DNA from 3 places in the Citrobacter sp. CRE-46 genome. Region 3 is predicted to be linked to each of the others. Evidence: predicted binding sites of a transcription regulator. Region 3 holds the regulator's gene; each other region holds the start of a gene.
The links. Region 3 encodes PurR, which represses purine synthesis genes. Its sites were predicted from a motif close to CANGCAAACGTTTGCNTG; they were not measured.
Positions count from the first base shown of each region.

Region 1: glyA (serine hydroxymethyltransferase) is a predicted target of PurR. The motif match lies at 8,503-8,520, and genes of this name have one in related genera.
Region 2: carA (glutamine-hydrolyzing carbamoyl-phosphate synthase small subunit) is a predicted target of PurR. The motif match lies at 6,803-6,820, and genes of this name have one in related genera.

Region 1 covers NZ_CM184341.1:1,368,333-1,379,209, reverse strand. The annotation lists gene AC534G_RS06515 (DUF5107 domain-containing protein) at 1-496, opposite strand, end outside; gene AC534G_RS06510 (ROK family transcriptional regulator) at 611-1,804, shown strand; gene hcaR (DNA-binding transcriptional regulator HcaR) at 1,808-2,701, opposite strand; gene hcaE (3-phenylpropionate/cinnamic acid dioxygenase subunit alpha) at 2,837-4,198, shown strand; gene hcaF (3-phenylpropionate/cinnamic acid dioxygenase subunit beta) at 4,195-4,713, shown strand; gene hcaC (3-phenylpropionate/cinnamic acid dioxygenase ferredoxin subunit) at 4,713-5,033, shown strand; gene hcaB (3-phenylpropionate-dihydrodiol/cinnamic acid-dihydrodiol dehydrogenase) at 5,030-5,842, shown strand; gene hcaD (phenylpropionate dioxygenase ferredoxin reductase subunit) at 5,852-7,054, shown strand; gene glyA (serine hydroxymethyltransferase) at 7,133-8,386, opposite strand; gene hmpA (NO-inducible flavohemoprotein) at 8,713-9,903, shown strand; gene glnB (nitrogen regulatory protein P-II) at 10,005-10,343, opposite strand; gene glrR (two-component system response regulator GlrR) at 10,404-10,877, opposite strand, start outside.
Region 2 covers NZ_CM184341.1:4,352,072-4,362,948, reverse strand. The annotation lists gene ileS (isoleucine--tRNA ligase) at 1-864, shown strand, start outside; gene lspA (signal peptidase II) at 864-1,361, shown strand; gene fkpB (FKBP-type peptidyl-prolyl cis-trans isomerase) at 1,479-1,928, shown strand; gene ispH (4-hydroxy-3-methylbut-2-enyl diphosphate reductase) at 1,930-2,880, shown strand; gene rihC (ribonucleoside hydrolase RihC) at 2,946-3,860, shown strand; gene AC534G_RS21210 (LysR family transcriptional regulator) at 3,861-4,769, opposite strand; gene AC534G_RS21205 (alanyl-tRNA editing protein) at 4,862-5,494, shown strand; gene dapB (4-hydroxy-tetrahydrodipicolinate reductase) at 5,763-6,584, shown strand; gene carA (glutamine-hydrolyzing carbamoyl-phosphate synthase small subunit) at 7,040-8,188, shown strand; gene carB (carbamoyl-phosphate synthase large subunit) at 8,207-10,877, shown strand, end outside.
Region 3 covers NZ_CM184341.1:2,861,366-2,872,242, reverse strand. The annotation lists gene AC534G_RS13970 (riboflavin synthase) at 149-790, shown strand; gene cfa (cyclopropane fatty acyl phospholipid synthase) at 838-1,986, opposite strand; gene punC (purine nucleoside transporter PunC) at 2,277-3,482, opposite strand; gene punR (DNA-binding transcriptional activator PunR) at 3,596-4,528, shown strand; gene purR (HTH-type transcriptional repressor PurR) at 4,525-5,550, opposite strand; gene cydH (cytochrome bd-I accessory subunit CydH) at 5,848-5,937, shown strand; gene AC534G_RS13940 (MFS transporter) at 6,113-7,282, shown strand; gene sodB (superoxide dismutase [Fe]) at 7,322-7,903, opposite strand; gene AC534G_RS13930 (C40 family peptidase) at 8,031-8,861, opposite strand; gene grxD (monothiol glutaredoxin 4) at 9,196-9,543, shown strand; gene rnt (ribonuclease T) at 9,596-10,243, opposite strand; gene gloA (lactoylglutathione lyase) at 10,339-10,746, opposite strand; gene AC534G_RS13910 (alkene reductase) at 10,844-10,877, opposite strand, start outside.

The DNA.
Region 1 (10,877 bases), 1.5 Mb from region 3:
ACAGTGTGAATCCGGTCATCACCTGTAAACCACGCATGGGTTCAACCTCTCCCATCCACACGGTATATTCGCCCTGCTCGCCCTGCTGTTGCGTAAAATCAACCGGCATAAAGGTGGTTGGACGATGATGCTGCGGCCAGTTGAACTCAATGCCGCCAGAGATCCATGGCCCAAGCAGGCCAACCAACGCTGGTTTCACCACTTCGTTGTAGTAGACGAAATCACGTTGCTGCACTTTGTCATACGCACGATGGATACGTCCGCCTAATTCCGGCAGCAGCATGATGCGAATGAAGTCATTCTCCATCCACACCGCCTGATAGTCGCGCATTTCACGCTTGCTGGTCAGGGTATCAATCACGCCGTAGGGATAAACCGCACCAGAGGATCCCTGATACACCCTTTTCTCCAGAAACATCGGGTTAGCGTCTTCTTCACCCACCGTCCACGTTGGGAGGGTGATCGTTTCCTGCCAGACTTTAACTGAACCGTACATGCCGCTCTCCACTCAATAAACAAAAGTAAAAATTTAACCTGAGGCTATTCTGCGGCAGTTAAGTGGCGTTAAAATGCGCAATGCTCACGCAATATAGTAAAGGGAGTTAAGTGTATGCAGCGTTCGGGATTCAATAACGCCAGGGTGCGTCAGGCAAATAAACAGATCTTTTTGTCGCATCTATGGCGGGAAAAACAGCTTAGCAAGTCGCAGTTGGCGCAGCTGACCAGTCTGTCGATCCCGGCGGTCAGCAATATTCTTGAAGAGCTGATGGATGAAGGGAGAATCAGCCATTCGCGAGAGACGTTAAGCCAGCGCGGTTTGAGTAGCGGCAGTTATCATTTGCCAGAAACAGGCGCCTGGACGCTCTGCATCAACGTCACCCCCACCAGCATCACCAGCCAACTGGCGGACGCGCGTCTGGTGGCCGTCGGCGACTGGCGCCATGAGGTCATTAATCCTGATACGCCAAAAGCGCTGCTGACAGCATTGGCGGCACACTGGCGAGAATACCGTCGGCAATTTCCAGAGGTTACGATTAATCTGGCGCTAGGCGTGCACGGCCAGGTTGATCCGATTACCGGCGCATCAAAAACCATGCCTCAGGCTCCGTGGAAAACACCGGTGGAAATAAAATACCTGCTTGAGGAGATGCTTGGTGTGCAGGTCCGGCTGGACAATGACTGCGTGATGCTGGCGCTGGCGGAAAAGTGGCAAAATCCGGCGGCTAACGGTGATTTTTGTGTGATTAACGTTGATTACGGCATTGGTTCATCGTTTGTCATTAACGATAACATCTGGCGGGGCAGTTTGTACGGCAGCGGTCAGATTGGCCATACAATAATTGATCCGGACGGGGTTGCCTGCGACTGTGGCCGTTATGGGTGTCTGGAAACGGTGGCGTCATTAAGCGCACTGAAAAAGCAGGCTCGCGTGTGGATGAAATCGCAACCGACATCCCTGTATGATCCTCAAACGCTGACGACCGACCAGCTTATTGATGCCTGGAGGCACGGAGATGTTCGCATTCAGGCGTGGGCCGAACATGCCGCCAGCGCCATTGGCCTGAGTCTGTACAATTTTCTAAATATATTAAATATTAATCAAATCTGGCTGTATGGTCGTAGCTGCGCCTTCGGCGAGAGCTGGCTCAATACGCTGGTGCAGCAAACCGGATTTAATCCGTTCGATCATGGCGATAACCCACGAGCCCGGGCAACGCAGATCGGTTTCGGTAAGCTTAATCGCGCTCAGCAACTGATGGGCATCGGCTATCTGTATGTCGAGTCGCAGCTTAGCGAGCTGTAGTCGTTAATCCACAACGCTCACGGCTAAACGTTCATGCACCGTGGCGATAAAGTCGGTCAACGCCGGTTTCAGCGCCCCCTTTTTCCACGCCATCAGCAGCGCAATGGTCGGAACATCGCCAACAATAGGGCGAAAAACCACCTGCCCGGTATTAAAATTATTCATATAACCGGGTATCAAAGTCACCCCCAACCCCATGCCAACCAGGTTCATGGTCACCAGAATATTGGTCGCCACCTGCACGATATTGGGCTGGCTTTTTTGCTGCTGAAACCAGTTTTTGACAATCATCGCTAACGCGCCGGAATAGGCCGGATCGGTACTGACAAAATTCACTCCATGCAGTTGCTGTGCCGATATCGCTTTCTCATTAGCGAGTGGATGATTCACCGGTAACACCACCACCAGCGGCTCATGAATCAGCTCCAGATAATCCAGTTCCGGGCTGTAAACCGGATGACGCATTAAGCCAACGTCCAGCTCTCCGCGCAGGATCTTCTCCTCCTGCTCGGTGGTGATCAAACTGACCAGTTCAATATGCGTATCCGGTTGTTTTAAACGAAACAAAGGCAGCACTTTGGGCAACAGATTTACCTCTGCGGAAGGGACAAAGCCGATGGCGAAATGGTTATCTTCCTGCACCGTTTTACGGGCGCGAACTTTGGCATTTTCCGCCTGCTCGAGGATAACCAACGCATCCTGTAAAAAACATTCACCTGCTGCCGTTAACGCAACTTTGCGCTTGTCCCGCACCAGCAAGGGAACCCCCACACAGGCCTCCAGATCGCGGATCTGACTGCTTAACGAGGGCTGAGAGGTATGCAGTTTTTCTGCCGCCCGGGTGAAATTCAGCGCCTGCGCCACCGCCACAAAATAGCGTAAGTGCCTCAGTTCCATGCCCTTCTCCTTGTTATCGAAAAAATGTCTCAACTGGTAGAAATTTACTATTTCACAGATTGATAACTAACCAGCAACATCCTTAGGGTACAAAAAAAGAAGGTCAATACATCTTAGCTTTCAGGATTAAAAAATATGACCATACCCTCAAATTTAGACATCTACCGACTGATCGACACGCAAAACGGTCGCGTAACCCCACGTATTTATACCGACCCTGAAATTTATCAACTGGAGCTGGAACGCATCTTCGGACGCTGCTGGCTGTTTCTCGCCCACGAAAGCCAAATCCCCAAACCGGGCGATTTCTTTAACACTTATATGGGCGAAGACGCCGTGGTGGTGGTGCGCCAGAAGGACGGCAGCATCAAAGCGTTTCTCAACCAGTGCCGCCACCGCGCGATGCGCGTGAGTTATGCCGACTGCGGTAACACCCGCGCCTTCACCTGCCCGTATCACGGCTGGTCGTATGGCATTAACGGCGAGCTGATCGACGTGCCGCTGGAGCCGCGCGCCTACCCACAAGGGCTGTGCAAATCCCACTGGGGGCTGAACGAAGTGCCATGCGTCGAGAGCTACAAAGGGCTGATTTTCGGTAACTGGGATACCACCGCGCCGAATCTTCGCGATTATCTCGGCGACATCGCCTGGTATCTCGACGGCGTGCTGGATCGCCGTGAAGGCGGCACTGAAATCGTCGGCGGCGTACAGAAGTGGACCATCGACTGTAACTGGAAATTCCCCGCCGAACAGTTCGCCAGCGACCAGTATCACGCGTTGTTCAGCCACGCCTCTGCCGTACAGGTATTGGGCGCGAAAGACGACGGCAGCGACAAACGCCTGGGAGACGGTCAAACCGCCCGCCCGGTGTGGGAAACCGCCAAAGACGCGCTACAGTTCGGCCAGGATGGACACGGCAGCGGCTTCTTCTTTACCGAGAAACCGGACGCCAACGTCTGGGTCGACGGCGAAGTCTCCAGCTACTATCGCGAGACCTATGAAGAGGCGGAGCGGCGTCTGGGTAAGGTTCGTGCGCTGCGCCTCGCCGGTCACAACAATATTTTCCCCACGCTCTCCTGGCTGAACGGTACCGCCACGCTGCGCGTCTGGCATCCGCGCGGGCCGGACAAAGTCGAAGTATGGGCGTTCTGCATCGCCGATAAAGCCGCCTCTGATGACGTCAAAGCCGCTTTTGAAAACAGCGCCACCCGCGCCTTCGGCCCGGCAGGGTTCCTTGAGCAGGACGACTCGGAAAACTGGTGTGAAATTCAAAAACTGCTGAAAGGCCACCGGGCACGCAACACTAACCTGTGCCTGGAGATGGGTCTCGGCCAGGAAAAACGTCGTGAAGACGGCATTCCGGGGATCACTAACTACATTTTCTCGGAAACCGCTGCCCGCGGCATGTATCAGCGTTGGGCCGATTTATTAAGCAGCGAAAGCTGGCAGGAAGTGCAGGAAAAAACCGCCGCATACCAGCAGGAGGTGATGAAATGAGCGCGTTAGTCTCCCCTGAGCTGCATCACCGCATCAGCCAGTTTCTGTATGAAGAAGCGCGTTTGCTGGACGACTGGCAGTTCCGCGACTGGCTGGCGCAGCTGGATGACGACATTCGTTACACCATGCGCACCACGGTCAATGCTCAAACCCGCGACCGCCGCAAAGGCGTACAGCCGCCGACCACCTGGATTTTCAACGACAATAAAGACCAGCTTGAACGCCGTATCGCGCGGCTGGAAACCGGCATGGCGTGGGCCGAAGAGCCGCCTTCCCGCACCCGCCACATGATCAGCAACCTGCAGGTTAGCGAAACCGACCAGCCGGACGTGTTCGCCGTGCGCCTGAACTATCTGCTGTACCGCGCACAAAAAGAGCGTGACGAGACGTTCTACGTCGGCACGCGCATGGATAAAGTCCGTCGTCTGCCGGGCGACGAATGGCGCTTACTGGGGCGTGAGATCGTGCTCGATCAGGCGGTGATCACCTCCCACAACCTGAGTGTACTGTTTTGATGAGCCGCATATTTGCCTGCTCCGCCACGGAGCTACCGGAGGGGGAAGCCCTCCGGCTGGAAACCTCTCCCGTCATCGCGCTGTTTCACGTTGGCGGTGAGTTTTATGCCATTAACGATCGCTGTAGCCACGGTAACGCCTCGATGTCGGAGGGCTATCTGGAAGACGACGCCACGGTGGAGTGCCCGCTGCACGCCGCCAGCTTCTGCCTGAAAACCGGCAAAGCGCTGTGCCTGCCCGCCACCGATCCGCTCACCACCTATGCGGTGCATGTGGAAGGCGGCGAGGTGTTTATTGATTTACCCGAGGAGGCCAGATGAGCGATTTACGCGATAACGTTGTGTTTATTACTGGCGGCGGCTCCGGGCTGGGGCTGGCGCTGGTAGAACGCTTTATTGAAGAAGGTGCGAAAGTCGCCACGCTCGAGCTGTCCGCAGCGAAGATTGCCAGCCTGCGCCAGCGCTTTGGTGAACACGTACTGGCGGTGGAAGGCAACGTGACCTGCTATGCCGACTACCAGCGCATGGTGGATCGGATCCTCACCACCTTCGGCAAGCTGGACTGTTTTATCGGCAACGCGGGTATCTGGGATCACAACGCTTCGCTGGTCAATACGCCCGCCGAGGCGCTGGAAAGCGGCTTCCACGAGCTGTTTAACGTTAACGTGCTGGGCTATCTGCTGGGTGCCAAAGCCTGCGCCCAGGCATTAATCGCCAGCGAAGGCAGCATCATCTTTACCCTGTCTAACGCCGCGTGGTATCCCGGCGGCGGCGGGCCCCTGTATACCGCCAGCAAGCACGCGGCCACCGGGTTGATTCGCCAACTGGCCTACGAACTCGCCCCCAAAGTGCGGGTGAACGGTGTCGGCCCGTGCGGCATGGCGACCGATCTGCGCGGCCCGCAGGCGCTCGGTCAGAACGATACCTCGATTATGCAGTCGCTGACGCCGGAGAAAATTGCCGCCATTCTGCCGCTGCAGTTCTTCCCAGAACCGGCAGATTTTACCGGCCCGTACGTGATGCTGGCGTCACGGCGCAACAACCGCACGCTGAGCGGCGTGATGATCAATGCCGACGCCGGTCTGGGGATCCGTGGGATCCGGCACGTCGCGGCTGGTCTGGATCTGTAAGGAGTCATCATGAACGAACAGATTATTGCCATCATCGGCGGCGGCCAGGCGGGAGCGATGGCCGCCGCCGCGCTACGTCAGCAGGGGTTTAGCGGACCGTTACACCTCTTTTCTGACGAGGCTCACCTGGCCTACGAGCGCCCGCCGCTGTCAAAAGCGATGCTGCTGGACGATAACCCGCAGCTTCAGCCGGTTCTGCCCGCCAGCTGGTGGCAGGAACACAACGTGCAGTTGCATCTGGGCGTTACGCTACGCGAGATTGATCGCGCCTCACGTACGTTAACGCTCGCCGATGGGCAAACCTACCGCTGGACTCAGCTGCTGCTGGCTACTGGGGCCGCCGCCAGACCGCTACCGCTGCTGGATGCGCTGGGCGAGCGCTGTTTTACCCTACGTCATGCGGGAGATGCCGAGCGTCTCCGGGCTGCGCTACAGCCAGGAAAATCGATCGTGATTGTCGGCGCGGGTACCATTGGCCTGGAGCTGGCGGCCAGCGCCACCCAGCGCGGCTGCCGGGTGACGGTAGTCGAACTGGCATCAACGGTGATGGGCCGCAATGCGCCTGCGCCGGTGCGCGACTATCTGTTAGCCCGCCATCAGCAGGCCGGGGTGAGAATGCTGCTCAATAGCGCCATTGAGCACGCTGAAGCGGGAGAATTTCTCACGCTCACGCTGCAAAATGGCGAAACGCTACAGGCTGATGCCGTGGTTTATGGTATCGGTATCGTGGCCAACGATACGCTGGCCCGCGACGCGGGGCTGGAAACGGCCAATGGTATTATTGTCGATAGCGCCTGCGCCACCTCCGACCCGGTCATTTTCGCCGCCGGTGATGTGGCGCTCACTCGCCAGTCGGACGGTTCGTTAAAGCGCATCGAAAGCTGGGAAAATGCCAACTGCCAGGCGCAGGTCGCCGCCGCCGCGATGCTCGGTTTACCCCTGCCGGAAGCCACGCCGGGCTGGTTCTGGACCGATCAATACAGCGATAACCTGCAGTTTGTTGGCGAAATGCAAGGAGAAAGTTGGCTCGTACGTGGCGATCCTGATGCGCAGAAAGCAATATGGTTTAGTTTGCAGAATGACGTCGTTGTCGGCGCAGTGACGTTGAACCAGGGTCGGGAAATGCGCTTATTGCGGAAATGGATTCAGGCTAAGAAAAAGCCGCCAGTGGCGGCTTTAGTCGATGAAACAATCTTGCTTAAGTCACTATAACTGGCGGATGTCTCTTCGTTTATCCGGCCTACAGGTAACTCACCTGTAGGCCGGATAAGGTCCAGCAATCAATATGACTTACGCGTAAACCGGGAAGCGTGCGCAGATATCCAGCACTTTACCTTTGATGCGCTCAATTACCGCTTCATCATTGATATTGTCCAGAACATCACACATCCAGCCAGCCAGCTCTTTCACTTCCGCTTCTTTAAAGCCACGGCGAGTGACAGCCGGAGAACCGATACGGATACCGGAAGTCACAAACGGGCTCTTCGGATCGTTCGGTACGCTGTTTTTGTTGACGGTGATGTTAGCACGACCCAGTGCAGCGTCGGCTTCTTTACCGGTCAGGTTTTTATCAACCAGATCCAGCAGGAACAGGTGGTTTTCAGTCCCACCGGAAACCACTTTGTAGCCGCGGTTCAGGAACACTTCCACCATCGCTTTGGCGTTTTTCGCAACCTGCTGCTGGTAAACTTTGAACTCTGGCTCCATCGCTTCTTTCAGCGCCACGGCTTTCGCCGCGATCACGTGCATCAGCGGGCCGCCCTGCGCGCTTGGGAACACGGCGGAGTTCAGTTTTTTGTACAGCTCTTCATCACCGCCTTTTGCCAGGATCAGGCCGCCGCGCGGACCCGCCAGCGTTTTGTGGGTGGTGGTGGTCACAACGTGAGCGTGCGGAACCGGGTTCGGGTAAACGCCGGCGGCAATCAGACCGGCAACGTGCGCCATGTCGACGAACAGGTATGCGCCGATGCTGTCAGCGATTTCACGCATTTTTGCCCAGTCAACCACGCCGGAGTAGGCAGAGAAGCCACCGATAATCATTTTCGGTTTGTGCTCTTTGGCCTGCTTAGCCATGTCTTCGTAGTCAATTTTACCGGACTCATCAATGCCGTAAGGAATGATGTTGTAGAGTTTGCCGGAGAAGTTAACCGGGGAGCCGTGAGTCAGGTGGCCGCCCTGCGCCAGGTTCATACCCAGCACGGTATCGCCCGGCTGCAGCAGCGCGGTATAGACAGCGAAGTTAGCCTGAGAGCCAGAGTGCGGCTGTACGTTAGCGTAGTCAGCGCCAAACAGCTCTTTAGCGCGATCGATAGCCAGTTGCTCAACGATATCAACGTACTCGCAACCGCCGTAGTAGCGCTTGCCCGGATAACCTTCAGCGTATTTGTTGGTCAGCTGAGAACCCTGCGCCTGCATTACACGCGGGCTGGTATAGTTTTCGGAGGCGATCAGTTCGATGTGCTCTTCCTGACGTACTTTTTCCTGCTCCATAGCCTGCCACAGTTCGGCATCATAATCGGCAATGTTCATTTCACGCTTTAACATCCGCATCTCCTGACTCAGCTAACAAGTAAATTTTGGCCTGAAAAGGCAGTCTTCCAGGACTTCGGCCAACAGTATAACCGAATCATTCTTCGATAACAGGTCTTGACAAAGGATTTTACGCAAACGATTACCTTCACGGCACACAAGGCTTTGGAGAACAAAGGTCTGCTGAATTTCAACGGATTTCTTTTCAGGTTTGTGATGCAGATTTTTCACGATGTAACCTTTACAACGCAAAGTTACAAAGAACCATTTACAATGCAGGGGTATTTTTTATAAGATGCATTTGACATACATCATTAAAGTTTTAGATAAAGGAAGACCGTATGCTTGACGCACAAACCATCGCTACAGTGAAAGCCACCATTCCCCTGCTGGTTGAAACAGGTCCAAAGCTGACCGCCCATTTCTACGATCGCATGTTTACGCATAACCCAGAGCTGAAAGAAATTTTCAACATGAGTAACCAGCGCAATGGCGACCAACGTGAAGCGCTGTTTAACGCCATTGCCGCGTATGCCAGCAACATCGACAACCTGCCAGCGCTGTTGCCAGCCGTTGAGAAAATCGCCCAGAAACATACCAGCTTCCAGATAAAACCAGAGCAGTACAACATCGTAGGAAGTCACCTGCTGGCCACGCTGGACGAAATGTTCAGCCCGGGCCAGGAAGTGCTGGATGCGTGGGGCAAAGCATACGGCGTGCTGGCGGGCGTGTTTATTAACCGTGAAGCGCAAATCTACAGCGAAAACGCCAGCAAAACCGGCGGTTGGGAAGGTACGCGTCCTTTCCGTATCGTGGCGAAAACGCCGCAAAGCCGCGCGATTACCAGCTTTGAGTTTGAACCCGTCGATGGCGGCGCAGTGGCGGAATACCATCCGGGTCAATACCTGGGCGTCTGGCTGAAGCCGGAAGGTTTCCCGCATCAGGAAATCCGTCAGTATTCGCTGACCCGTAAGCCAGATGGCAAAGGCTACCGTATTGCCGTGAAGCGCGAGGACGGTGGTCAGGTTTCAACCTGGCTGCATAACCACGCCAATGTCGGTGATGTAGTTCACCTGGCCGCGCCAGCGGGGGATTTCTTTATGGACGTTGCGACCGATACGCCGGTGTCGCTGATTTCCGCAGGCGTGGGCCAAACGCCGATGCTGGCGATGCTGGATACGCTGGCGAAAGCTCATCATACGGCGCAGGTTAACTGGTTCCACGCGGCGGAAAATGGCGATGTACATGCTTTCGCCGATGAAGTAAAAGAACTCGGCAAAACGCTGCCACGCTTTAGCGAGCATACCTGGTATCGTGAGCCAAACGAAGCCGATCGCGCGAAAGGTGCGTTTGATAGCATTGGTCTGATGGATCTGAACAAACTGGAAGGGGCAATCAGCGATCCGGCGATGCAGTTTTATCTGTGCGGCCCGGTCGGCTTTATGCAGTTCGCCGCGAAGCAACTGGTCGGTCTGGGCGTGAAAAACGAGAACATTCATTACGAATGCTTCGGCCCGCATAAAGTATTGTAATGTATTACGCGAGTAGGCCGGATAAGGCGTTTACGCCGACATCCGGCAATCACTCTGCCTGATGCACTACGCTTATCAGGCCTACAAATTAACGGCGCGGCTTAGATTGCCGCGTCGTCTTCTTCACCGGTACGAATACGAATAACGCGTGCCACGTCGAAAACAAAAATCTTACCGTCACCGATTTTACCGGTCTGCGCGGTACGAATAATGGTGTCAACGCAGGTATCGACGATGTCGTCGGGAACGACAATTTCAATTTTTACCTTCGGCAGAAAATCCACCATGTATTCCGCACCACGGTATAACTCGGTATGGCCTTTCTGACGGCCAAATCCTTTCACTTCTGTCACAGTCATACCGGTAATGCCGACTTCAGCCAGCGCTTCACGGACGTCGTCCAGCTTGAAAGGTTTAATAATCGCATCAATCTTTTTCATGCTATTCCTTGAAAAGGTCGCCTGTCTTTTGATCGAATAAAACTAACATAATCCGCAGATTTATTCTTTGAAATCGTTTGCCTCCAGCTCATGGCGAGAAAGCAACTTGTAGAACTCGGTGCGATTGCGCCCCGCCATTCGCGCCGCATGGGTCACATTGCCTTTTGTGATTTGCAATAGTTTGCGCAGGTAGTTAAGTTCAAACTGATTGCGCGCTTCAACAAAAGTCGGCAGCGCGGTGTTCTCCCCTTCCAGGGCCTGCTCCACCAGCGCATCGCTGATAACCGGCGAAGAGGTCAAGGCCACGCACTGCTCAATCACGTTGACCAACTGACGTACGTTGCCCGGCCAACTGGCGGTCATCAAACGCTTCATGGCATCGGTCGAGAAGGCGCGCACGAAGGGTTTGTGCCGTTCAGCAGACTGTCGCAGCAGGTGGTTTGCCAGCAGCGGAATATCTTCCGTACGCTCGGCAAGCGCTGGGATCTTCAGACTAACCACGTTGAGGCGATAGTACAAATCTTCACGGAACTC
Region 2 (10,877 bases), 1.5 Mb from region 3:
TATCGTCGTATCCGTAACACCGCGCGCTTCCTGCTGGCGAACCTGAACGGGTTCGATCCGGTAAAAGACATGGTGAAACCGGAAGAGATGGTGGTGCTGGACAGGTGGGCGGTAGGTTGTGCGCAAGCGGCCCAGGAAGAGATCCTGAAAGCTTACGAAGCCTATGACTTCCACGAAGTAGTGCAGCGCCTGATGCGTTTCTGCTCCGTAGAAATGGGTTCGTTCTACCTCGACATCATCAAAGACCGCCAGTACACCGCGAAAGCGGAAAGCCGGGCGCGTCGTAGCTGCCAGACTGCGCTGTTCCATATCGCAGAAGCGCTGGTTCGCTGGATGGCGCCGATCATGTCCTTCACCGCGGATGAAATCTGGGGTTACCTGCCGGGCGATCGTGAAAAATACGTCTTTACCGGTGAATGGTACGAAGGCCTGTTTGGCTTAGGTGAAACCGAAGCGATGAACGATACCTTCTGGGACGAGCTGCTGAAAGTACGCGGCGAAGTGAACAAGGTCATCGAGCAGGCGCGTGCGGATAAGAAAGTCGGTGGTTCTCTGGAAGCGGCAGTCACCCTGTACGCTGAACCCGAACTGGCGGCGAAATTGACCGCGCTCGGCGAAGAGTTGCGCTTTGTGCTGCTGACCTCTGGTGCGAGCGTTGCGGAGTTTGCCGAGGCGCCAGCTGATGCTCAGCAGAGCGAATTGCTCAAAGGTCTGAAAATCGTACTGAGCAAAGCCGAAGGTGAGAAGTGCCCGCGCTGCTGGCATTACACTACCGACGTCGGCCAGGTGGCGGAACATGCAGATATCTGCGGACGCTGTGTCAGCAACATCGCCGGTGATGGCGAACAACGTAAGTTTGCCTGATGAGTAAGCCTCTTTGTTCAACAGGGCTACGCTGGCTGTGGCTGGTGGTAGTCGTGCTGATTATCGATTTAGGCAGCAAGTACCTGATCCTCCAGAATTTTGCTCTGGGGGATACGGTATCGCTGTTCCCGTCGCTTAATCTGCACTACGCGCGAAACTATGGCGCGGCGTTTAGCTTCTTAGCCGACAGCGGCGGCTGGCAACGTTGGTTTTTTGCCGGTATCGCTATTGGTATCTGCGTCATCCTGATGGTGATGATGTATCGCTCGAAGGCGACGCAGAAGCTGACCAACATCGCGTATGCGTTAATCATTGGCGGTGCGCTGGGCAATCTGTTCGATCGCCTGTGGCATGGCTTCGTGGTTGATATGATTGACTTTTACGTTGGCGACTGGCATTTCGCGACATTCAACCTGGCTGATACGGCAATCTGTATCGGCGCGGCATTGATTGTTCTCGAAGGCTTCTTACCGTCGAAAGAGAAAAAAGCCGCATAAAAAAATGCCGGATGGCGCTATGCTAATCCGGCTTACAATCTATCGCGAACCTTGTAGGCCCGGTAAGCGTAGCGCCACCGGGCAAACAGGCGGCAGCAATTTTAAAGAGCAACCTGCATGTCTAAATCAGTACAGAGTAACAGTGCGGTGCTGGTGCACTTCACCCTTAAGCTCGACGATGGCTCCACCGCAGAGTCAACCCGCAATAACGGCAAGCCTGCGCTGTTTCGCCTGGGCGATGGTTCTCTGTCTGAAGGACTGGAACAACACCTGCTGGGGCTAAAAGAGGGTGATAAAACCACTTTTTCCCTGGAGCCGGATGCCGCCTTTGGCGTGCCAAGCCCGGACTTGATTCAGTATTTCTCGCGTCGGGAATTTATGGACGCGGGCGAGCCAGAAATTGGCGCTATCATGCTCTTTACCGCAATGGACGGCAGTGAGATGCCTGGCGTGATTCGTGAAATCAACGGTGACTCTATCACGGTTGATTTCAACCATCCGCTGGCCGGGCATACCGTTCATTTTGATATTGAAGTGCTGGAAGTCGAACCAGTACTGGAGGCGTAAAATGCAGATCCTGTTGGCTAACCCGCGCGGTTTTTGCGCTGGCGTAGACCGCGCTATCAGCATTGTAGAAAACGCGCTGGCTATTTATGGCGCGCCGATTTATGTCCGTCATGAGGTGGTGCATAACCGCTATGTGGTGGATAGCCTGCGCGAGCGCGGCGCAATTTTTATTGAGCAAATCAGTGAAGTGCCTGACGGCGCGATCCTGATCTTCTCCGCCCACGGTGTCTCTCAGGCGGTACGTAACGAAGCCAAAGGTCGTGATCTCACGGTTTTCGACGCCACCTGTCCGTTAGTCACCAAAGTGCATATGGAAGTGGCGCGCGCCAGCCGTCGCGGTGAAGAGTCAATTCTGATTGGTCACGCCGGACACCCGGAAGTCGAAGGCACGATGGGCCAGTACAGTAACCCACAGGGGGGGATGTATCTGGTTGAATCACCGGAAGATGTACTGAAACTGACCGTGAAGAATGAAGGTAAATTGTCCTTCATGACACAGACCACGCTTTCCGTTGACGACACTTCTGACGTGATTGATGCGCTGCGCCAACGGTTCCCGAAAATTGTCGGGCCGCGCAAAGACGATATCTGTTATGCCACCACCAACCGTCAGGAAGCGGTTCGCGCGCTGGCGGAACAGGCTGATGTGGTGCTGGTGGTCGGCTCGAAAAACTCCTCTAACTCTAACCGTCTGGCTGAACTGGCCCAGCGAATGGGGAAAGCGGCGTATTTGATTGACGATGCGACCGACATCCAGGAAGCGTGGGTAAAAGACGCTAAGTGCGTAGGCGTGACGGCCGGAGCCTCGGCGCCGGATATCCTGGTGCAAAACGTGATCGCTCGCCTGCAGGAACTTGGCGGTGGAGAGGCTATCCCACTGGAAGGCCGTGAAGAAAATATTGTTTTCGAAGTGCCTAAAGAGCTGCGTGTGGATGTTCGTGAAGTAGAGTAAGTCTTTCACGATACGATTATGAGAAGATGCCAGACTTAACGTCTGGCATTTTTTATGGAGAAACCATGCGCTTACCGATCATTCTTGATACCGATCCCGGCATTGATGATGCCGCCGCTATTGCCGCCGCGCTGTTTGCCCCTGAGCTGGATCTGCAACTCATGACCACGGTAGCAGGCAATGTTTCGGTGGAAAAAACCACCCGTAATGCGTTGCAGTTGCTGCATTTCTGGAATGCGGATATTCCGCTGGCGCAAGGGGCATCAATGCCGCTGGTGCGGCCGCTGCGTGACGCCGCTTCCGTGCACGGCGAGTCCGGTATGGAAGGGTATGAATTTGTCGAACACGACCGACAGGCGATGGCAAAACCCGCCTTCCAGGCTATTCGTGACGCGCTGATGCATGCCCCGCAGCCCGTGACGCTGGTAGCGATTGGTCCGCTGACCAACGTTGCGCTGCTGCTGACCCATTATCCTGAATGCATATTCAATATTCACCGTCTGGTGATGATGGGCGGTTCAGCCGGGCGCGGGAACTTTACGCCAAATGCCGAGTTTAATATTGCTATCGATCCTGAGGCCGCCGCGAAAGTTTTTCAGAGTGGGCTGGAGATCGTGATGTGTGGGCTGGATGTCACTAATCAGGCCATGCTGACGCCGGAGTATCTGGCGACGCTTCCCGCGCTCAATAAGACCGGCAGCATGCTGCACGCACTATTTAGCCATTACCGCAGCGGCAGTATGAATACAGGACTGCGGATGCATGATCTGTGCGCGATTGCCTGGCTGGTGCGCCCGGAACTCTTTACCCTGCAGCCGTGCTTCGTGGCGGTGGAAACTCAGGGGGAATATACCTCGGGTACCACGGTGGTGGATATTGAAGGACGTTTGGGGCATCCGGCAAATGCCCAGGTTGCACTGGATCTTGACGTTGAGGGGTTCCAGCAGTGGGTGGCAGAGGTGCTGGCGCTGGCGCCATAATCAGGTGTTGTGTAGCGGTACCTTTTCGCCGAGATAATCAATCATCGCCCGCATTCTGGCGGGCATATGTTGATTGCGCGTCCATAGCAGCCACAGTTCCCCGCTGTAGTCGCTGATAAATTCCCATTCCGGCAGTACCTGGACAATCTCGCCATTGGAGAGTGCCGCGCGGGCGGTGAACAGCGGCAGGCTGCCGATTCCGAGGTTATTTTTCACCGCATCCAGACGTACGCCGGTATGGTTGGCGGCGTAGCGACCATGAGTCTGAATGGTCTCCACACGTTCACCGCGGCGAAACTTCCAGCGTGAATCCGCAGGTGTCTCGCCAAGGCTGATACAGCTATGCTCGCGCAGTGCCTGCGGGTGCTCGGGCGTACCATGCTTGCGTAAATACTCGGGGGTAGCGCATATGACATGGCTGACCGGCATCAGTGGTTTCCCATACAGGCCCGGGGAGGGCGACTGACTGATGCGCAGCGCAAGGTCGACGCCGTCGTCGATTAAATCCATATAACGGTCTTCCAGCCGAAGGCGGACGTCCACCTGTGGGTAGCGCGTAAAGAATTCGGCCATCAGTGGATGAATGACAAATCGCCCCACCGCTTTGGGCACGCTGAGGGTCAGTTGCCCTTGCGCAATAGTTTGTCGGCTGCTGCCTGAGTCGACAGCCATTTGCGCCGCATGCAGCATTTCCTGCGCGTGCGCATACACTATTTTGCCCGTTTCGCTAAGCGCCAGCTTGCGTGTCGTACGGTGCAGCAGTTTGCTGCCCAGCGCCTTCTCGAGGCGTGATGCGCTGCGGCTAATAGCGGAAGGCGTAGCACCTGAGACTTTGGCGGCGGCAGAGAAGCTCCCCTGGTCGATAATCAACACAAAGGTGGCAAGGTCAGGAAGAAGGTTAGGGTTCATTTGTGCATACCAGGCAAAGATGCATTGAACCGGCGCAGGATTATCGCCGTCAGTAAAGTGAATATACTCTTCCTATCAAGAGGAGAGCAATCATGACCGAACGTCTTTATTACACCTGTGATAACACCGAAGGCCAGGCCACGGTGATGAGCTGTACAGCGCGAGCGGAAGGAGGCTATGCGGTGGTGCTGGACGGCACGCTATTTCACCCACAGGGCGGTGGGCAACCCGCGGATGCTGGCTGGATTGATGAGATCCCCGTCGAGACGGTGATCGTGAGTGATGACGATGTGCTACATATCGTGGCGACACCGATTGCGCCTGGCGTAATCAGCCTGAGAGTTGATGCGACACAGCGTCAGCTGCATGCGCGGCTGCACTCTGCGGGGCACCTTATCGGGCTGGCGGGTACAGAGTACGGATGGCAACCGGTAAAAGCGCACCACTGGCCTGGCGAAGGGCGGATTACGTTTTCCGCAAAAGGCAGCAGTACGCTGCCGGACGGCGCCTCACTGCTGGCGAAAATCAACGCCTGGCAGGCGGAGGATCTTCCTCGCCGGGTGACATCCGACGGCGGTTTGCGCGAAGTCGGGTTCGGTGAGCTGCCCGCTTACCCTTGCGGCGGTACGCATGTTGCGCGTTTATCCGACATTGGGCAGGTGACGATTACTCAGGTGAAGATGAAAAAAGGGCAGATGATCGTCACCTACACGCTCGTGCCATAAAACCGCACTCGCGAAAATATCTACGCAGATTGGCTGGTTTCTGCTCGGTTTTCCATCGTTTTCCCATCACTTTGCGCCATACTGAGTAAGTTTGACTTCTTTCCAGTGCTCCAGCAATGATTCATCCTGCGGGATGAATCATGTCTTTTACTGATATTCCCCTCTGTTTATCATTAAATTCTAATTATGGGTGTTTTCAGCTAGCGGCCTCCGGGCGTGCTGGTTACTCTGAAAACGATTTACGCAAAATTAACAAAAGAGAATAGCTATGCATGATGCACAAATCCGCGTTGCCATCGCGGGAGCCGGAGGACGCATGGGGCGTCAGTTGATTCAGGCCACACTTGGCATGGATGGCGTACAGCTTGGCGCGGCGCTGGAGCGCGAAGGCTCTTCCTTACTGGGAAGCGATGCCGGAGAGTTAGCGGGAGCCGGGAAAACGGGCGTTACCGTACAAAGCAGCCTTGAGGCGGTGAAAGATGATTTCGATGTTTTCATCGATTTCACGCGACCGGAAGGTACGCTGACGCATCTGGCGTTTTGCCACCAGCACGGTAAGGGAATGGTGATTGGTACCACCGGATTCGATGATGCCGGTAAACAGGCTATTCGCGATGCCGCGCAGGAGATTGCTATCGTCTTCGCTGCGAATTTTAGCGTCGGCGTTAACGTCATGCTGAAACTGCTTGAGAAAGCAGCAAAAGTGATGGGGGACTATACCGATATTGAGATTATCGAAGCGCATCACCGCCACAAAGTGGATGCCCCATCGGGGACCGCGCTGGCGATGGGTGAGGCGATCGCCGGGGCGTTGGATAAAGATCTGAAAGACTGCGCTGTCTACTCGCGCGAAGGTTATACCGGCGAGCGTGTGCCGGGCACTATTGGTTTTGCGACCGTACGCGCCGGTGACATTGTCGGCGAACATACCGCGATGTTTGCCGATATTGGCGAGCGTATTGAAATCACCCATAAAGCGTCCAGCCGCATGACTTTTGCCAATGGCGCAGTGCGATCGGCGGTTTGGCTGAAATCTAAGTCAAATGGTCTTTTTGATATGAAAGATGTACTTGATTTACGCAGTTTATAGATTTTATTACCCTTCGTGATGTGGTTATGGTAATCGTAATTATTTGATTACATGGGGCAATATTTTATTGCCCTTTAATTTTTTGGATTTTGGTTTTGTTTTTTATCTAAGTCGATGTTTATATATGTTTTTATGCTTCATTCTGTTATATGAATGTAAATTTTGACCAAGTGGTCCACTTTTTTCTCTCGCTGCTCCCGTTTTTACACTCTTTATCTACCGCAAGCGTTTTCCACCCTGAGTTAGCTGATCTTTTTGCCTGTTAAATCGAGTGATTTATCCCAGTGGCGTAAAATAATAATAAAAATTGCCCTTTTGGGTAGACTTTTACGTGGGCTATCTCTAGAATGCCGCCGTTTGCCAGAAATCCATAGGTAAGCAAATTTGCATTGATTCATGAGGTGTTAATGAATTAATATGCAAATAAAGTGAGTGAATATTCTCTGGAGGGTGTTTTGATTAAGTCAGCGCTATTGGTTCTGGAAGACGGAACCCAGTTTCACGGTCGGGCCATAGGGGCAACAGGTTCGGCGGTTGGGGAAGTCGTTTTCAATACTTCAATGACCGGTTATCAAGAAATCCTCACTGATCCTTCCTATTCCCGCCAAATCGTCACTCTTACTTATCCTCATATCGGTAATGTCGGCACCAATGAAGCCGATGCAGAATCTTCTCAGGTACATGCGCAAGGCCTGGTCATCCGCGACCTGCCGCTGATTGCCAGCAACTACCGCAACACCGAAGACCTCTCTTCTTACCTCAAGCGCCATAATATTGTGGCGATTGCCGATATCGATACCCGTAAGCTGACGCGACTGCTGCGCGAGAAGGGCGCTCAGAACGGCTGCATCATTGCAGGCGATAATCTGGATGCTGCGCTGGCCTTAGAAAAAGCCAAAGCGTTCCCGGGCTTAAATGGGATGGATCTGGCAAAAGAAGTGACCACCGCTGAATCCTACAGCTGGACTCAGGGTAGCTGGACGCTTTCGGGTGACCTGCCGGAAGCGAAGTCTGCAGAAGAGCTGCCGTTCCACGTGGTGGCCTACGATTTTGGCGCCAAGCGCAACATTCTGCGTATGCTGGTGGATCGCGGCTGCCGCCTGACGGTGGTACCGGCGAAAACCTCCGCGGAAGATGTTCTGAAGATGAATCCGGACGGTATCTTCCTGTCTAACGGCCCAGGTGACCCGGCCCCGTGCGACTACGCCATCGAAGCCATTGAGAAATTCCTCCAGACCGATATTCCGGTATTTGGCATCTGCCTCGGCCATCAACTGTTGGCGCTGGCGAGCGGTGCGAAGACCATCAAGATGAAGTTTGGTCACCACGGTGGTAACCACCCGGTGAAAGACATGGATAAGAATGTGGTGATGATTACCGCGCAGAACCACGGCTTTGCGGTGGATGAAGCTTCGCTGCCAGCCAACCTGCGCGTGACCCACAAGTCCCTGTTCGACGGTACCCTGCAAGGGATTCACCGTACCGATAAACCGGCGTTCAGCTTCCAGGGCCACCCGGAGGCGAGCCCAGGCCCGCATGATGCGGCGCCGCTGTTCGACCACTTTATCGAGCTTATTGAACAATACCGTCAGTCCGCGAAATAATCAGGAGTAATAAAAGCCATGCCAAAACGTACAGACATAAAAAGTATCCTGATTCTGGGCGCGGGCCCGATTGTTATCGGTCAGGCGTGTGAGTTTGACTACTCCGGCGCCCAGGCGTGTAAAGCGCTGCGCGAAGAGGGTTACCGCGTTATTCTGGTGAACTCTAACCCGGCAACCATTATGACCGACCCGGAAATGGCCGATGCGACCTACATCGAGCCGATCAACTGGGAAGTGGTACGCAAAATCATCGAAAAAGAGCGTCCGGATGCGGTTCTGCCAACCATGGGCGGCCAGACCGCGCTGAACTGCGCGCTGGAGCTGGAGCGTCAGGGCGTGCTGGAAGAGTTCGGCGTGACCATGATTGGTGCGACCGCTGATGCGATTGATAAAGCAGAAGACCGCCGTCGTTTCGACGTGGCGATGAAGAAAATCGGCCTCGACACCGCGCGTTCCGGTATCGCGCACACCATGGAAGAAGCGCTGGCGGTTGCCGCTGACGTGGGCTTCCCGTGCATCATCCGTCCATCTTTCACCATGGGCGGCACCGGCGGCGGTATCGCCTACAACCGTGAAGAGTTTGAAGAAATCTGCGAACGCGGCCTGGACCTCTCGCCAACCAACGAGCTGCTGATTGATGAATCGCTGATCGGCTGGAAAGAGTACGAGATGGAAGTGGTGCGTGATAAAAACGACAACTGCATCATCGTCTGCTCTATCGAAAACTTCGATGCGATGGGTATTCACACCGGTGACTCGATCACTGTTGCTCCGGCGCAGACCCTGACCGACAAAGAATACCAAATCATGCGTAACGCCTCGATGGCGGTACTGCGTGAAATCGGCGTAGAAACCGGCGGTTCCAACGTTCAGTTCTCGGTGAACCCGAAAGATGGTCGTCTGATCGTTATCGAAATGAACCCGCGCGTCTCCCGCTCTTCGGCGCTGGCTTCCAAAGCCACCGGCTTCCCGATTGCCAAAGTGGCGGCCAAACTGGCGGTGGGTTACACCCTCGACGAACTGATGAACGACATCACCGGTGGCCGTACTCCGGCCTCCTTCGAGCCGTCTATCGACTACGTTGTCACCAAGATTCCTCGCTTCAACTTCGAGAAATTCGCCGGTGCGAATGACCGTCTGACTACGCAGATGAAATCCGTCGGCGAAGTGATGGCGATTGGCCGCACGCAGCAGGAATCTCTGCAGAAAGCGCTGCGCGGCCTGGAAGTGGGCGCCACCGGTTTCGACCCGAAAGTGAGCCTCGACGACCCGGAAGCGCTGACCAAAATCCGTCGCGAGCTGAAAGACGCGGGCGCCGAGCGCATCTGGTATATCGCCGATGCCTTCCGCGCGGGCCTCTCCGTCGACGGCGTGTTCAACCTGACCAACATCGACCGCTGGTTCCTGGTACAGATTGAAGAGCTGGTACGTCTGGAAGAAAAAGTGGCGGAAGTGGGCATCAACGGCCTCGACGCTGACTTCCTGCGTCACCTGAAGCGCAAAGGCTTCGCCGATGCGCGTCTGGCAAAACTGGCGGGTGTGCGCGAAGCGGAAATCCGCAAGCTGCGCGACCAGTACAACCTGCACCCGGTCTACAAGCGCGTGGATACCTGCGCGGCGGAATTCGCCACCGATACCGCCTACATGTACTCTACCTATGAAGAAGAGTGCGAATCTAACCCATCCGTCGACCGCGACAAAATCATGGTCCTCGGCGGCGGTCCGAACCGTATCGGCCAGGGTATCGAATTTGACTACTGCTGCGTCCATGCCTCGCTGGCGCTGCGCGAAGACGGTTACGAGACCATCATGGTCAACTGTAACCCGGAAACTGTCTCTACCGACTACGACACCTCCGACCGTCTGTACTTCGAGCCGGTAACGCTGGAGGACGTACTGGAAATCGTGCGCATCGAGAAGCCGAAAGGCGTCATCGTGCAGTACGGCGGCCAGACCCCGCTGAAACTGGCGCGTGAACTGGAAGCCGCAGGCGTACCGGTTATCGGCACCAGCCCGGACGCCATCGACCGCGCGGAAGACCGTGAACGCTTCCAGCACGCGGTTGACCGTCTGAAGCTGAAACAGCCAGCCAACGCCACCGTGACCGCCATTGAACAAGCGGTTGAGAAGGCGAAAGAAATTGGCTACCCGCTGGTGGTGCGCCCGTCCTACGTACTGGGCGGCCGCGCGATGGAAATCGTCTACGACGAAGCCGACTTGCGTCGCTACTTCCAGACCGCGGTTAGCGTCTCCAACGACGCGCCGGTGCTGCTGGACCGCTTCCTCGACGATGCCATCGAAGTGGACGTTGACGCCATCTGCGACGGCGAAATGGTGCTGATTGGCGGCATCATGGAGCACATCGAGCAGGCGGGCGTACACTCCGGCGACTCCGCCTGTTCTCTGCCTGCCTACACGCTGAGCAAGGAAATTCAGGATGTGATGCGCCAGCAGGTGCAGAAGCTGGCCTTCGAACTGCAGGTGCGCGGCCTGATGAACGTGCAGTTTGCGGTGAAAGACAACGAAGTCTACCTGATTGAAGTCAACCCGCGTGCGGCGCGTACCGTACCGTTCGTCTCCAAAGCCACCGGCGTACCGCTGGCGAAAGTGGCGGCGCGCGTGATGGCCGGCAAATCGCTGACCGAGCAGGGCGTGACCAAAGAAATTATCCCGCCGTACTACTCGGTGA
Region 3 (10,877 bases):
AGCTGGGGAAATTTCAGTCTATTGTAGCGAGGAATACGTAATTCTCCAGTGAAAAAACAGGCAGCGGTGGCGCACTGCTGGCAACCTGAATTTCCACCTGCTATTGTGCTGGGCAGAGATGTCTTAATTGAGTTCAGGAGTGAGAAGTATGTTTACGGGTATTGTGCAGGGCACCGCAAAATTGGTGTCCATTGATGAAAAACCAAATTTTCGTACGCATGTCGTGGAGTTGCCTGAATATATGCTTGATGCGCTGGAGACCGGCGCATCGGTTGCCCACAATGGCTGTTGTCTGACGGTAACCGAAATCAACGGTAATCACATAAGCTTCGATCTGATGAAAGAGACGCTGCGTATCACCAACCTGGGCGACCTTAAGGTCGGGGATATGGTTAACGTTGAGCGTGCGGCAAAATTCAGCGATGAGATTGGCGGGCATTTAATGTCGGGCCATATTATGACCACCGCCGAGGTGTCGAAAATTCTGACTTCGGAAAATAACCGGCAGGTATGGTTTAAAGTTCAGGACCCATCGCTGATGAAATATATCCTGTATAAGGGGTTTATCGGCATTGACGGCATCAGCCTGACGGTCGGCGAAGTCACGCCAACGCGCTTTTGCGTGCATTTGATCCCGGAAACGCTGGAGCGTACGACGCTGGGTAAGAAAAAGCTGGGCGCGCGGGTTAATATCGAAATCGATCCGCAAACGCAAGCGGTTGTTGATACCGTTGAACGTGTGCTGGCTGCGCGTGAAAGCGCCATCAGTAACATAGCGGGCGAGGCCTGAGTCCGGCCTGAAACAAAATGCCCCCGTGAGTACGGGGGCGGCAGCCATTAGCGGGGGACGCGCAGACCGTGTTCGACACCGCGGGAGAAAACCACCTGCCAAAGCTGGATATCGCGAGCACGAAACGCACCGGCGCAGGCGTTCAGGTAATAGCTAAACATCCGTTTAAAACGCTCGGTATAGTTATCGGCGATTTCAGGCCAGGAACGCATGAAGCGTTCGTGCCATGCCATCAGCGTGGTATCGTAATCCGCGCCAAAATTATGCCAGTCTTCCATCACAAAATGCGGCTCGCTGGCGTTGGCAATCTGGCGAACTGACGGTAAACAGCCGTTCGGGAAGATGTATTTATTGATCCACGGATCAACATTATTGTCGGTTTTATTCGAACCGATGCTGTGCAGTAAAAACAGACCGTCCGGCTTTAAATTGCGATCGACAACGTCGAAATAGGTGTTGTAGTTTTTCGGGCCGACATGCTCAAACATGCCGACGGAGACAATGCGATCAAATTTGTCGTTCAGGTCGCGGTAATCTTGCAGCAAAATGGTGACATCCAGTCCCGCGCAACGCGCTTGCGCCATTTTCTGCTGCTCTGCCGAGATGGTCACACCTACCACGCTCACACCGTATTGCGATGCCATAAAATGGGACAAGCCACCCCAGCCGCAACCAATATCGAGCACACGCATTCCCGGCTTTAACTGCAATTTTTCGGCAATCATTTTTAACTTCGCCTGTTGGGCAGATTCCAGGGTATCGGCATCTTTCCAGTAGGCGCAGGAATACTGCATGTAAGGATCAAGCATGCGGCTAAAGAGGTCGTTGCCCAGATCGTAATGTTCTTTGCCGACAACCCAGGCGCGCTTTTTGGTCTGTAAATTAAACAGTCGTGCCGTGGCGATACGTAAGGTATCTTTGAAGTGGCGGGGGAGTTGATTTTCAAGCCCGGCGCGCAATACCTTAGTGAAAAATATGTCCAGCCGATCGCACTCCCACCAGCCATCCATATAGCTCTCACCCAAACCTAACGATCCTTCCTGCAGTACGCGTTTGAAAAAATCGGGGTTCTTGACACGAATATCCGCCGCAGCCGAACCATTAATGGTAATGCCTGCACGGCTCAATAATTCATTGGTGATGCGGTACCAGTTATCATCCGGTACGCTGACGTCTTCTATACACGATGAACTCATAGCTTCTCCATCACTGGTCGGTGATCAGAACCTTAAAACAGCGTAGACGCTTTTTTGGGCTTTGTGAGAAATCTCACGGAATTAATCCGCGAATCTTTAATCCGACGTAGAACAGAGGAAGGGAGGAACCCTTACCGAAAAGGCCATCCGTGGAAAAACAGGAACGTTCTTGTCCCCGTTAATACCTAAAAATTATCGTTTTTGTAACAACTGGAAATCAGTATAAGCCTGATTTTTTGACGATTCAATAGAAAACTGTTAGCGGGCTAACTATGTGCCCGCGACATTTATTAGTGAGACTCACCGTGGGCAATTTGCGCCCGGTCATCTGTTTGACGGGTGTTATCGGTCTGCGATTGCATTTTGTAACCGATGGCTGCCAGCAGCACTGTTGTCAGCATCACGCTGGTGGTGGTGAGCAGCGGGGTGGCGATCAGCCACGACACCATAAGACTTGCCAGGAAGCATAAACCCAGTTGCAGCGTATTTTGCAATGCGGCTGCGCGTCCTGTGGCCTGTGGGAAAGGACGTAACGCCTGAGCGACAACGATAGGATAGATTGCGCCGTTGGCAATCGCCATTACGCAGAATGGGATCAGAATTTCAGCCAGCGCAACATGATGAATAAAGCCGGTAGCCCAGGTGGCAACAACGCTGATGGAATAAAGAATCAGTAACCATGGCAGCATCTGACGACCTTGCCATTTTTGCAGCGCCGCACGGCAACCGTAACCACCAATTAAGAAGGCGATAGTTTGCGGAACATAGCTCAGGCCAATCACTGCCGGGCTGTAGCCCATTTCGCTAAGGATAAACGGTGAACCCGTCAGCCATGCGAAAAAGCTTGCGGAGCAGGCGGCATAAATCAGTACGTTTCCACGATAAGCTTTCGAGCGCAACAGTGTGGCGAAAGTCAGTTTATCCTGGCTGTCGTCGCGTGCTTTAACCGTCGGTTTTAAACGCAGGGCCGGAAGCATCAGAATCAGGGTAATAGCAAACAGGGTGGCGAAAATGGCCTGCCAGGAGAAATGGACCAGAATCCAGCTGCCCAATAACGGCGCGAGAGCCGGTGATAACCCGACCAGCGGCATAATGGTGGCAAAGATGCGGTTTACTTTTTGTGAAGGGTAATAGTCTGTAACCAGCGCCTGCCAGATAACCGACGCGGCACAGACGCCAACGGCCTGAATAAAGCGTAGCGCCAGCAAGCCAGTGGCGTTTTCAACCCACAGCATACCCAGACTACCCAGCGCAAAAATAGATAAACCCAACAGTAAAATCGGTTTACGGCCATAGCGGTCCGAGAGCGGTCCCCACAGTAGTTGTGCGACGGCGAAACCCGCTAAAAATAAACTTAGGCTGGCGCTGACGGCAGATGCAGGTGTTTGCAGATCGGACTGAATCGCGGCAAAGGCGGGCAGATACATATCCGTCGCCAGAAAGCCGAGCACGCTAAGGCCCGCCAACCAGACTAAAAAACCTTTCCCAGGTTGCATCATCATTTCTCTTTTTTTAGCAATAGAACAATGCCGCTGAGTGTAGTGAGTGTAATTCACGCTGTGAAACGCTAATATTTGCTTACTGATTTCAAATTTTTTGTAGGCAGAATATGTGGTCGGAATATTCACTTGAAGTGGTTGATGCGGTTGCACGCAACGGCAGTTTCAGTTCAGCCGCGCAGGAGTTACACCGCGTACCTTCGGCGGTAAGCTACACCGTGCGCCAACTGGAGGAGTGGCTGGCTGTACCGCTTTTTGAGCGACGCCATCGCGATGTGGAATTAACGCCTGCCGGCGCGTGGTTTTTAAAAGAAGGGCGCTCTGTTATCAAAAAAATGCAGATCACTCGTCAGCAATGTCAACAAATCGCCAACGGCTGGCGAGGACAACTGGCAATCGCGGTAGATAACATTGTCCGTCCCGAACGTACCCGGCAGATGATTGTGGATTTCTATCGCCACTTTGATGATGTGGAACTGCTGGTTTTTCAGGAAGTCTTTAATGGTGTCTGGGATGCGCTTTCCGATGGGCGTGTAGAGCTGGCTATTGGCGCCACACAGGCCATTCCGGTAGGGGGTCGCTATACCTTCCGCGACATGGGCATGCTGAGCTGGAGCTGCGTGGTGGCCAGCCATCATCCGCTGGCGTCAATGTCGGGGCCGCTAAGCGATGATACGTTGCGCAACTGGCCGTCACTGGTGCGAGAAGATACCTCGCGTACATTGCCGAAGCGTATAACCTGGTTACTGGACAACCAAAAGCGCGTTGTGGTGCCTGACTGGGAATCTTCCGCAACCTGTTTATCTGCGGGATTGTGTGTAGGCATGGTACCAACACATTTTGCCAAGCCGTGGATTGATAGCGGTAAATGGGTGTCGCTGCAGTTGGAGAATCCCTTTCCTGATGCCGCGTGTTGTCTGACATGGCAACAGAACGATACCTCGCCAGCACTGAGCTGGTTGCTGGACTATTTAGGTGATAGCGAAACGCTGAATAAAGAATGGTTGCGGGAGCCAGATGAGGCCCCCGCACAACAGGCTTAACGACGATAATCGCGGAATGGACCGTCAGCAACGGAGCGGCGCTCTACCAGACGCGGATGAACCTCGATAGACTGCGACTCTTCGCGTTTATTCACGATGCGGTCTAACAGCATATTAAAGGCCGTTTCACCCAGTGAATCCTTAGGCTGGTGAATGGTGGTCAGCGCTGGCGTGAAGAAGCGGGCGTTGCGCACGTTATCATAACCGATGAGCGAGACATCCTGCGGTACGCGCAGTCCCATCTCATCAGCGGCGCACAGCGCGCCCATCGCCATGATATCGCCACCGCAGAAGACGGCGGTCGGACGATGCGACTGTGAAAGAATTTGCTGCATGGCGCGATAACCGGATTCAGGTTCAAAATCGCCCTGTACAATCCAGTTTTCGGGAACCTTAATCAGCGCTTCTTCCATCGCTTTCATAAAGCCAGCCAGACGACCGGCCCCGGTATTCCGCTCCATCGGGCCCGGGATTGCGCCAATCTCGCGATGGCCGCGTTCTATCAGATACCGACCCGCCATGTAACCGCCCTCGAAAGCGTTATCAATGACCGTATCGGTAAAATCAGCCTTAGCTTCGCCCCAGTCCATAACAACCATCGGAATATGGCGATACTCTTCGAGCATCGAAAGCAGAGGTTCCGGATACTCAGAACACATCACTAACAGACCATCAACGCGCTTTTGCGCCATCATCGACAGATAGGCCTGCTGCTTTTCAAGACTGTTCCATGCGTTGCCCAGAATCAGGGTATAGCCTTTCTGGAAACAGTTTTTCTCAACGGCTTCGATAATTTCGGCGAAATAGGCCGCTTCGCTGCTGGTCGCCAGCAAGCCGATAGACTTGGTGTGATTCACCTTCAGGCTGCGCGCAACTGCGCTTGGAGAATAGTGCAGCTCTTTGATCGCAGCCCAAACCGCATTACGCGTTTCTTCCGCGACAAAGCGCGTCTTGTTAATTACGTGTGATACGGTTGTAGTGGAAACGTTTGCTCGCTTCGCTACATCTTTAATTGTTGCCATTACATCTCACTCCAGACCATATCCTAAGCTCCTGAGAATACTCCAGGTAAACGTTTGCCTTCACACACCCTTAACGCAACGTAGGGGTTGCGGCACGCCGGGAAAACGACACGGAACGTCAGGAAGGGGTCAATGGCCGGTACGCTAATCAAGTAAGCGTGGAATTTTGTCTGATCTTAACGAAAAGGGGAAGAGTTAAAAGCAGTTATCAATATAAATCGTGAGAGATTTTTGCTTTCAAGTGTGTAAAAATGCGCAATATCACTTTTTGTGTGGGAATAAAAAGGAGAAAACTTGATGAGCACCGATCTGAAATTTTCGTTAGTGACTACCATTATTGTTCTGGGTTTGATCGTCGCGGGTGGCCTGACCGCAGCACTGCATTGATTTCCCCGAGGGAGTTAGCTCTCCCTCATCCTTTCCGCATCTATTCCCCCTCTATTGTTTGCGAATAAGCAAAAGTCTTTTGCAATTTTGTTAACTTTATTAATTTTGCGATCAATGTCATGCTTTTGACTCTTATTTTATGTCGCGCCACGGCTCGACGTTACGGAGTCGATATATGAAAATCAATTATCCCTTACTGGCGCTGGCGATTGGCGCGTTTGGCATTGGCACCACCGAATTTTCGCCAATGGGATTATTGCCCGTGATTGCCAAAGGGGTGGATGTCTCGATTCCCGCGGCCGGGATGCTGATTAGCGCGTATGCGGTTGGCGTGATGGTGGGAGCTCCGCTGATGACACTGCTGCTGTCCCATCGCGCGCGACGTAATGCGCTGATATTCCTGATGGCTATTTTCACGCTGGGCAACGTGCTTTCCGCTATCTCGCCGGATTACACCACGCTGATGCTGTCACGTATTTTGACCAGTCTTAATCACGGAGCCTTTTTTGGTCTCGGCTCTGTTGTCGCCGCAAGCGTGGTACCTAAACATAAGCAAGCCAGCGCCGTGGCAACCATGTTTATGGGGTTAACGATTGCCAATATTGGCGGTGTTCCCGCGGCGACGTGGCTTGGTGAGACAATCGGCTGGCGGATGTCGTTTATGGCGACGGCGGGTCTGGGCGTCATCGCTATGGTCAGCCTGTTCTTCTCATTACCGAAAGGTGGGTCAGGAGCGCGCCCCGATGTCCGCAGCGAACTGGCGGTACTTATGCGCCCACAGGTGCTGTCGGCTCTGCTGACCACTGTGCTGGGCGCAGGCGCGATGTTCACGCTTTATACTTACATTTCGCCGGTGCTGCACAGCATTACCCATGCCACACCGGCATTTGTGACCGGAATGCTGGTATTAATTGGCGTCGGATTCTCGATCGGAAACTATCTTGGTGGCAAACTGGCGGATCGTTCTGTCAACGGTACGCTTAAAGGCTTTTTGCTGTTGTTGATGGTTATTATGCTGGCCATTCCCTTCCTCGCGCGTAATGAGCTGGGGGCGGCGGTCAGTATGGTCGTCTGGGGCGCGGCGACGTTTGCGGTGGTTCCGCCGTTGCAGATGCGGGTGATGCGCGTTGCCAGCGAAGCGCCAGGGTTATCATCGTCAGTCAACATTGGCGCGTTTAACCTGGGAAATGCGTTAGGTGCGGCAGCCGGTGGGGCGGTGATTTCCGGTGGTCTGGGCTACAGTTTTGTACCCGTGATGGGAGCGATTGTGGCAGGGCTTGCGTTACTGCTGGTCTTTATCTCGGCAAGAAGGCAATCTGAAGAAGTCTGCACTGCCTCCAGCTAAGGCTAAAACGCAGAAGGGAGTCCCTTCTGCGTTATCATTTTATGCTGCGAAGTTCTTCGCAACAAATTCCCAGTTCACCAGCGCCCAGAAGTGCTCCAGGTAGCCAGGACGGGCATTGCGATAATCGATGTAGTAGGCGTGTTCCCATACGTCAACGGTCATCAGCGGCGTCGCGTCGGTCGTCAGCGGAGTACCTGCGTTGGAAGTAGAAACGATAGCCAGTTTGCCATCCGTTCCTTTAACCAGCCAGGTCCAGCCAGAACCGAAGTTTTTGATAGCGGCATCGGTGAATTGCGCTTTGAAATCCGCAAAGCTGCCAAAGGAGGCGGCAATTGCATCGGCCAGTTTACCGGTCGGCTCGCCACCTGCGTTCGGCGCCAGGCAGTTCCAGTAGAACGTGTGGTTCCATACCTGTGCAGCATTATTGAATACACCGCCTTCAGAGCTACGAACGATCTCTTCCAGTGATTTACCTTCAAACGCCGTGCCTTTGATCAGGTTGTTCAGGTTGGTCACGTAGGTTTGATGGTGTTTGCCATAGTGGTATTCCAGCGTTTCGGCAGAAATGTGCGGTGCCAGAGCATCTTTGGCATACGGTAATGCAGGTAATTCAAACGACATTGCTTCTCTCCTTATTATTTATATTGAGTACACACAATAGCCTCATTGTGAGTAAGGATAGGGTAGCAAATTGAAAGGTTATGCAAAAGAAGAACTTACCCTACAGCATGTTCTGTAGGGTAAGTTTTTAGCGAATTGTTTTCGGTGTCATTACCCGGCGAGCGCCCACATAGTGGCGCTGCCAGTAATCTTCGCTCAGAGAAGTGATTTGAATTTCCTGACCGCTGCGCGGTGACTGAATAAATTTACCGTTACCCACGTAAACACCGACGTGATCGGCTGTGCCGCGACCTTGCGTGCGGAAAAAGACCAGGTCACCGTTTTTCAGCTCGCCACGTTCAATCGGTGCGGCGTCACGCAGGTGGTACATTTCATTCGCCGTACGCGGAATGCGGAATTTAACCAGATCTTTATAGGCGTAATAGACCAGGCCGCTGCAATCAAAGCCGGTTCTTGGCGAAGAGCCGCCCCAACGGTAAGGTTTGCCGATTTGGTTCATCAGGGTGGACATAGCGGTTTTCGTCGCTTTCTGCACTTTGACTTTATGCGCCTCAGCAAGCGTTGTCGGTGCGGCGGTTTTCACTTTCACACAGCGCGGCTTATGACCTTTGCGCGGCGTACATTTTTCAGTCCAGGTAACGGCAGCGATCTGTGCTGCGGCATTTTTACTGCGACGGTTTACCGTTTTAGTCGATTTTGCCGGAGTGGCTGTGCGTTTTTTAGAAGAGGAGGCTGTTTTGCTACTGGTTTTGCTGGTGGTTTTTGTCGCCGATTTCTTGTTGGTCCTGGCTGTTTTTTGGCTGGTTGTTGCGCTTTTCTTTTTATCTACCGTTTTGACGGTGTGGGAACTGGTAGGTGTCGTCCTGGCCTGCTTGGAAGCATGCGCCATAGGCGTAAAAGGCAGTGTAGTAAAAAGTAAAGCACAGAGCGTGATCGAGATTCGGTTTATCCGCGCCACTGAGCAGTCCTCTGTTAAGGCAGGTCTATCATACCTGCGTGTGATTTTCAAAACCTGATGATTCTAATCTATCGAAACGGGGAAAGTTAATAGCTTTTTTTGTTTAACGCGGCGTTTCGTTACCGACCGCAAAAAAAAACAGCAAATCAAAGTGTAGCCGGTGAATAAATAATCAAAACCATACACTTCGAGCGGGTAAGTAAGATTAAGAATGCAACTTTTAACGGCAGGCGATAAAATAATAACGCGTAATGAAAATGTTATTTTCCGTTGCCTGCCTGACCCGCTACAATGTCAGACTACTGCCGTAAAAGAAGTTTAAGGAAGCAAGATAATGAGCACCACTATCGAAAAAATCCAGCGCCAGATCGCTGAAAACCCAATTCTCCTGTACATGAAGGGTTCCCCTAAACTGCCAAGCTGCGGTTTCTCCGCTCAGGCCGTACAGGCGCTGTCCGCCTGTGGTGAACGCTTTGCTTATGTTGATATTCTGCAGAACCCGGATATTCGCGCCGAGCTGCCGAAATACGCAAACTGGCCGACCTTCCCGCAGCTGTGGGTTGATGGCGAGCTGGTTGGCGGTTGTGACATTCTCATTGAAATGTACCAGCGCGGTGAGTTGCAGCAGTTGATTAAAGAAACAGCGGCGAAATACAAAACCGAAGAGCCGGACGCTGAGTAATATCAGCTGAAATAAAAAAGCGACCTGTGAGGGTCGCTTTTTTATCGGTCCGTTATGCGTCTTCCGGCACGGGGAGAGGCCAGCCGCCGAGGCGTTTCCAGCGGTTAACGATTTCGCAAAACAGCACGGCCGTACGTTCGGTGTCATACAGCGCCGAGTGCGCCTGAGTGCCATCAAATTCCATTCCTGCCGCCAGGCATGCTTTTGATAACACAGTTTGCCCCAGCGACAGACCGCTTAATGCCGCAGTATCAAAGGTAACGAACGGGTGAAACGGGTTACGTTTCAGTGAGGCGCGTTCTGCAGCGGCCATCATAAAACTGTGGTCGAATGTGGCGTTATGCGCCACCATAATTGCCCGATTGCAGCCGCTGTCTTTAATGCCTTTACGTACCATTTTAAAGATGGCATGTAGAGCGTCGTATTCGCTGACCGCGCCACGTAAAGGATTGTTAGGGTCAATACCGTTAAAGGCGAGCGCTTCAGGCTGCAAATTTGCCCCTTCAAACGGCTCTACGTGGAAATGTAACGTCGTGTCCGGCATCAGCCAGCCTTGTTCATCCATTTTCAATGTGATGGCTGCGATCTCAAGCAGCGCATCGGTTTTGGCATTAAACCCTGCGGTTTCGACATCAATGACGACAGGGTAAAAACCACGAAAACGGTCACACAGACCGGAAAGTTGAGCGTTATCGGACATCTGGGTCTCTTAATACGGGAAAATTGCAGCGCGTATTATGGCAAAATGATGATGATAAAACTACGGGCACAGACGATCTGCGCCCGAGGGGGAGGTTAGTCGCCCAGGCCGCGCCCGGCGTCTTTCTCTTCAATTAATTCAATTTTGTAGCCGTCCGGATCTTCAACAAACGCGATCACGGTTGTGCCGCCTTTTACCGGGCCAGCTTCACGCGTCACGTTACCACCGTTCTGACGAATACGTTCGCAGGCTTCAGCCGCGTTGTCTACGCTCAGGGCGATATGACCGTAGGCTGTGCCCAGCTCATAGTTGTCAACGCCCCAGTTATAGGTCAGTTCGATCACGGCTTCACTGGTTTCAGGACCGTAGCCAACAAAGGCCAGAGAGTACTTGTATTCAGGGTTTTCGCTGGTACGCAGCAGCTTCATGCCCAGCACGTTGGTATAAAACTCGATGGAACGCTGCAGGTCACCCACGCGCAGCATGGTATGAAGTAAACGCATCTTTTTCCCCTTCGAAAATGGCTAATACATTCAAAATGTTGTTTTAGTATAGCGGCGTTGTTACACCGCTATCAATGGCAGAACGGAGATTGTGACGTTAGAGGGTCGGGTAATCGGTGTAACCTTCCGCG